Regions from separate parts of the Serratia sp. A07 genome, predicted to be linked through region 2. Evidence: predicted binding sites of a transcription regulator. Region 2 holds the regulator's gene; each other region holds the start of a gene.
The links. The regulator ArgR, encoded in region 2, controls arginine synthesis, uptake and breakdown. The targets are predictions, from matches to a motif close to ANTGAATAAAAATACANT.
Positions count from the first base shown of each region.

Region 1: a site for ArgR is predicted at 967-984, ahead of argA (amino-acid N-acetyltransferase). Genes of this name have one in related genera too.
Region 3: a site for ArgR is predicted at 656-673, ahead of argC (N-acetyl-gamma-glutamyl-phosphate reductase). Genes of this name have one in related genera too.

Region 1 is NZ_JBZXDO010000013.1:69,793-72,062, forward strand. It holds gene amiC (N-acetylmuramoyl-L-alanine amidase AmiC) at 1-777, opposite strand, end outside; gene argA (amino-acid N-acetyltransferase) at 999-2,270, shown strand, end outside.
Region 2 is NZ_JBZXDO010000010.1:51,715-53,984, forward strand. It holds gene yhcN (peroxide/acid stress response protein YhcN) at 27-290, opposite strand; gene yhcN (peroxide/acid stress response protein YhcN) at 411-674, opposite strand; gene argR (transcriptional regulator ArgR) at 1,078-1,548, opposite strand; gene mdh (malate dehydrogenase) at 2,013-2,270, shown strand, end outside.
Region 3 is NZ_JBZXDO010000015.1:102,877-105,146, forward strand. It holds gene argE (acetylornithine deacetylase) at 1-603, opposite strand, end outside; gene argC (N-acetyl-gamma-glutamyl-phosphate reductase) at 820-1,824, shown strand; gene argB (acetylglutamate kinase) at 1,845-2,270, shown strand, end outside.

The DNA.
Region 1 (2,270 bases), on a different contig from region 2:
CGCGCGCTGCTTGCGCGCCTTGGCGACGCGCACCTTGAGCGGGATAAACACGTCTTCGTTGCGCGTCATGAACACCTTCATGTTCGGCTCGCGCTTGATCATGGCGCTCAGCTTGCGGGCAATCTGCAATACGATGTCTTTCTCGCGCGTCTTGTACTTGCCGATAGCGCCGGGATCTTCGCCGCCGTGGCCAGGATCCAGCATGATGACGATCGGCCGATCGCGCCCCGCCTTGCCGGCCTGCGGCGCTTCCGGCGGCAACGTGCGCTCCAGATCGCCCTTGTTGTAATCTTCCAGTAACGCCAGTAGCGGATCATACTCCTCACCGCCGCTGCCGGCCTTGGTCGGGTAGAGATCCATGACCAGACGGTTGCGATACTCCGGCACCGGCGCCAGCGTGAAAATATGCGGGCTGACGCTCTGCTTGAGCTCCAGCACCAGCCGCACGGTATTCTGATCGAACTGGCCAACGCGCGCCTGCTTGAGATAAGGGTCGTCGGCACGTACCTGCCCGGCGATGCCTTTCAGCACGCTGTTAAGGTGAACGCCTTCAATGTCCACCACCACGCGATCGGGATTGGTCAGGGCAAACTGCTTGTATTTCAGCTCGACGTTGGATTCCAGCGTGACGCGGGTATAGGTGGAGGATGGCCAGACGCGCACGGCGATCACGTGCGATGACGCGGCGAAGCCCGTGCGACTCACACTCAGCAACCAGCTGGCGGCAACGCCCTGTAATAAACGACGGCGGCCCAGATTGTGATTAGAGTTTGGCATGCGGCTCCGGCAGTAATAGCTGTTTACAACAGATGAAAAAAACACCAATAAAATGGGGATGCCGAAAACTTTAACCAATCATTCCAGCCCTGTCATCAGAAAATCTTTTTATGGTTTTTCAATTTATTAACGATTTAGCACCCTTAGCGCACTCTTCATGACGATTTCTCGCTTGCCATCGGCGCAATAAAAGAATAAAAATACAAAAATACCGTATAAATATGCAAAAGAGGTTTGTCGTGAAGGAACGTAGTACAGAGCTGGTGCAAGGATTCCGTCACTCAGTCCCCTATATCAATGCCCACCGCGGCAAGACGTTTGTCATCATGCTCGGCGGGGAAGCCATCGAACACGAGAATTTCTCCAACATCGTCAACGATATCGGGCTGCTGCATAGTCTGGGCATTCGCCTGGTGGTGGTTTACGGCGCACGGCCGCAGATCGACGCCAATCTGGCGCAGCACAACTATGAGCCGATCTACCACAAACACACCCGCGTGACCGACGCCCATACGCTCGAGCTGGTCAAGCAGGCCGCCGGTTTGTTGCAGCTCGATATCACCGCCCGGCTGTCGATGAGCCTCAACAACACGCCGCTACAGGGCGCGCATATCAACGTGGTCAGCGGCAACTTCATCATCGCGCAGCCGCTGGGCGTCGATGACGGCATCGACTACTGTCACAGCGGCCGCATTCGCCGCATCGATGAAGACGCGATCCACCGCCAGCTCGACAGCAACGCCATCGTGCTGATCGGCCCGGTCGCGGTTTCGGTCACCGGCGAGAGTTTCAACCTGACTTCGGAAGAAGTGGCTACCCAGTTGGCGATCAAGCTGAAAGCGGAAAAAATGATCGGTTTCTGCTCCTCGCAAGGTGTGACCGACGCGGAGGGCAACATCCTTTCCGAGCTGTTCCCCAACGACGCGCAAAAGCGCCTTGAAGAGCTCGAGGAAGGCGGCGACTACCATTCCGGCACCGTGCGCTTCCTGCGCGGCGCGGTAAAAGGCTGCCGCAGCGGTGTGCGCCGCAGCCACCTGATCAGCTACCAGGAAGACGGCGCGCTGGTGCAAGAGCTGTTCTCACGCGACGGCATCGGCACCCAAATCGTGATGGAGAGCGCCGAACAGGTGCGCCGGGCGACGATCAACGACATCGGCGGCATTCTGGAGCTGATCCGGCCGCTCGAACAGCAGGGTATTCTGGTGCGCCGTTCGCGCGAACAGCTGGAGATGGAGATCGACAAGTTCACCATTATCGAACGCGACAACCTGACCATCGCCTGCGCGGCGCTGTACCCGTTCTTAGAGGAAAAAATCGGTGAGATGGCCTGTGTCGCGGTACATCCCGATTACCGCAGCTCTTCGCGCGGCGAGATGCTGCTGCAGCGGGTGGAAAACCAGGCGCGGCAGATGGGGCTGAAGAAGCTGTTCGTGCTGACCACCCGCAGCATCCACTGGTTCCAGGAACGCGGATTCACCCCGGCGGAAGTCGAC
Region 2 (2,270 bases):
GCTCTGCAAAGCCGTTCCCAGAGTTGTTATTTGTAAATCTCGGCGGTGGCGTGGTAGTTGCCTTCATTACGCGCTTCGATCACGCGGTAGGCGGTCGCGCCTTTTGCGTCGGCTTTTTCCGACAACGCCTGGCGAATGTCGGTCGGCGCGCCGTCGATGCCGCTGACGGTAATGGTGCCGATAGATTGCAGGTTGGCGGTCTGATCGTTAGTCACCAATTGGGCGGCAGAAGCGCCGAAGGAGATGACAGACAGCAGGCCGAGTGCAGCAACAGTAGTTTTCATGTTCATGATAGCGATCCTTGGTCATAACAGCCTGGAAGGGCTTGGCAGCGATTTTTATTCTTGAAGGCCGTTACGACAGCGTTTGATTCCAGAGATGTATTGCCCGTTGCCGGGTAATGCCGGTACTTATTTGTAGATTTCAGCGGTCGCGTGGAAGTTGCCGTCATTGCGGGCTTCGATTACGCGGTAAGCGGTTGCCCCTTTGGCGTCAGCTTTGTCGGACAGCGCCTGGCGAATGTCGGAAGGCGCAGCGGCGACGCCGCTCACGGTGATCACACCGGCCGGCTGCAGTTTTGCGGCCTGAGTCGCGTCAACAGATTGTGCTGCGAATGCACCAAATGAAAGCATGGACAGAACGCTCAGGGTTGCAACGGTAGTTTTAATTTTCATCATCTCACCTCATCGTATTCTTTTATCAGTTCCAACGAACTGTGATTCAGTTCACGAAAATGAGTATACAGCTAGTAACGCGAAAAATTAATAGTTCGCTAACAGTTGCTAGTGAAACTTTAACCTCATGATCCTTATTTTTTATAACCATAAGGAATAAAAAACGCTCATAAAACGATCTTTTGATGTTAAATTTATGTAATTTCAATGAGGTAAGTGCTTTTGACCAAAAGTGCGGAAGATCACAGTGGGTACTGCTGGTTACATGGAGATGTCATGGAAATGTGTTGCTGAGGGATAAAAAAGCAGTGTTAAACGCGGTTGAAGGCAGGGAAGGTAACGCGGGGGTTAAAGAAGCGCTAACAAAGTGCGGGCTACAGCCGCACTTTGTTAGCGCCAGGTTTCACAGCTCTTGCTCGAACACGCCCAGAATAGCTTCATGCAGTTTCTGAGCGGTAAAGCCGTTGGACGGGGTGACGAAAATCGTATCGTCGCCGGCAATCGTGCCGAGGATGCCCTGGGATTTACCCAATGAGTCGAGCAGGCGAGCGATCAGCTGCGCGGCGCCCGGGCTGGTGTGGATCACCACGACGGCGTCGTTATGGTCGACGTCCAGCACCAGATTCTTCAATGGGCTGGTGGTGGTCGGCACGCCGAGTTCGGCAGGAAGGCAATACACCATTTCCATTTTGGCATTGCGCGTACGTACCGCGCCGAACTTGGTCAGCATGCGCGATACTTTGGATTGGTTAATGTTTTCGAAGCCTTCTTCTTGCAGCGCCAAAACGATCTCGCCTTGAGAACTGAATTTTTCTTCTTTCAATAACGCTTTGAACGTCTTGATCAGATCTTCCTGTTTTGCGGGATTACGCATTTTGCACCGTGGAATGTTGATAGTGGAAGTCATGATTATGCATATGGATGAATTTTTATGCAACAAAGGCCGACCCAAAGAAAATAAACATGACCGGGCGGCGAGGAAAGGACGGCATTTTAACAAAATCCGGCAGCGATGAATATGCCCTTTTGACGACGGAAAATCGGCCTGCGGTGGTAAATAAAATGTTATTAAAATGATGTTGTTCTGATGTTGCGTAAGGGTGTAATGTAACGGCCGGTTAACTTGCTCGTGAATAACCTCGCACTATTTTTGATTAATGTGCGCTATGCCCTTCATGCGTAAGCGATTTAATCTAAAATGGACGCGACAGCGGCCGTTTTATTACACCTGCAGGCAAGAATTGGCTAATTTATTGTTTTTAAAGGTGTAATAACTTAAGGTCCGTAACCAACACATTCACGGCGCTTTATATATTTAAGATAATAAAGGAGTATAGGATGAAAGTTGCAGTTCTCGGTGCTGCTGGCGGTATCGGCCAGGCCCTCGCCCTTCTACTCAAAACCCAGCTTCCTTCAGGTTCTGAACTCTCTCTCTACGACATTGCCCCCGTTACCCCAGGCGTTGCCGTCGACTTAAGCCACATCCCAACCGCAGTTAAAATCAAAGGCTTCAGCGGCGAAGACGCGACCCCGGCTCTGCACGGTGCGGACGTGGTGCTGATTTCCGCCGGCGTGGCCCGTAAGCCTGGCATGGAT
Region 3 (2,270 bases), on a different contig from region 2:
GACGCCGCGCGCCGGATCGCTGGAGTGGCCGGACTGGCCGACGATGCGAATGGCGTTGGCCATGTGGCCCTTGTGTGCGCGCACCGGCTGCAGCGAGGTTGGTTCGCCGATGATGGCGAAATCCGGCCGAATGGCGGTGGAGGCGGCGAAATAACGTGCGCCGGCCATCGTCGTTTCTTCATCTGCGGTAGCCAGAATGTACAGCGGCTTGGTCAGTTTGCTCGCGTCGATGTCGCGCACCGCATCCAGAATAAAGGCGAAGAAGCCTTTCATGTCGGCGGTGCCCAGGCCGTAGAGCTTGTTGTCGTGCTCGGTCAGGGTGAACGGATCGCGCGTCCAGCGGCCTTCGTCGTAAGGCACCGTATCGGTATGGCCGGCCAGCAGCAGGCCGCCGCTGCCTTCGCCGATGCTGGCCAGCAGGTTGAATTTGTGGCGCGATTCCGGCACCGGCTGTACGTCGACGCGAAAGCCCAGGTCGGCAAACCATCCGGCCAGCAAGTTGATTAACGCCTCATTGCTCTGATCGAGGCCGGCATCGGTGGCGCTGATCGACTTCGTTGCGATCAACGCCCGGTACAGCTCAATAAATGGAGGTAATTTCATCTTCACTGTTGACAGCCTTTGGTTAGGATAGTATCAATATTCATGCATTTATTTTGAATAAAAATACAGTAAGCCGAAGCGTAAGGGAACCCGATACCCGGATGTTTATAAAAGCATCAACGCCAGGCTCCGTGGGTGAACGGCGCAACAACGCTGGCTAGCCCTGTTACCTGGGTCGCAAGCGACCGCACGTCAGTTTAGAAGGTGAAAGGCCACATGTTGAATACGCTGATCGTTGGTGCCAGCGGTTACGCCGGAGCGGAGCTCACGGCTTACCTGAATCGCCACCCACACATGAACATAACCGCTTTAGCGGTTTCAGCGCAAAGTGCAGATGCAGGAAAGTTGCTTTCCGATCTCCATCCCCAGTTGAAAGGCATCGTCGATCTGCCGCTGCAGCCGTTGACCGACGTTGCCAAGGCGGCGCAGGGCATCGACGTGGTGTTCCTCGCCACCGCCCATGAAGTCAGCCACGATATCGCACCGGCCTTCCTGGCGGCGGGCTGCGTGGTGTTCGATCTGTCGGGCGCCTTCCGCGTGCAGGACGCCGGTTTTTATAGCCAGTACTACGGTTTCGAACATCAGCATGGCGCCCTGCTGGAGCAGGCGGTGTACGGCCTGGCGGAGTGGCAGAGCGACAAGATTAAACAGGCGCAGCTGATTGCCGTGCCGGGCTGTTACCCGACGGCGGCGCAGCTGGCGCTGAAGCCGTTGATCGAGAAGCAGCTGCTGAACCTCGACCAGTGGCCGGTGATCAACGCCACCAGCGGCGTCAGCGGCGCCGGTCGTAAGGCCAGCATGACCACCAGCTTCTGCGAAGTGAGCCTGCAGCCGTACGGTATTTTCACTCATCGGCACCAGCCGGAGATCGCCGCGCACCTGGGCGTGCCGGTTATCTTTACGCCGCACCTGGGCAACTTCCCGCGCGGTATCCTTGAAACCATCACCTGCCGCCTGAAGGCCGGCGTGACCGCGCAGGACGTCGCGGCCGCCTATCATGCCGCCTATGACGACAAACCGCTGGTGCGGTTGTACGACCAGGGCGTGCCGGCGCTGAAAGCGGTGGTGGGGCTGCCGTTCTGCGACATCGGTTTTGCGGTGCAGGGCGAGCATCTGATCGCCGTAGCGGTGGAAGACAACCTGCTGAAAGGCGCGGCGGCGCAGGCGGTGCAATGCCTGAATATCCGTTTCGGCTTCCCGGAAACCCAGTCACTCCTTTAAACCAGCGTGAGTAAACAGCAATGAACCCGTTAATTATCAAGTTAGGTGGCGTGTTATTAGACAGTGAAGAAGCGCTGGAGCGTCTGTTTACCGCGCTGGACAGCTACCGGCAGCAGCATCAGCGCCCACTGGTGATCGTGCACGGCGGTGGCTGCGTGGTGGACGAACTGATGAAGCAGCTCTCTTTGCCGGTGGTGAAAAAGAACGGCCTGCGGGTCACGCCGGCCGATCAGATCGACATCATCACCGGCGCGCTGGCCGGCACCGCCAACAAAACGCTGCTGGCGTGGGCGATTAAACACCAAATCAACGCCGTCGGCCTGAGCCTGGCGGATGGCGGCAGCGCGGTCGTGACCCCGCTCGATCCGGCATTGGGCCACGTCGGCAACGCGCAGCCCGGTTCGCCCGCGCTGCTCAATACCCTGCTGAGCGCCGGCTACCTGCCG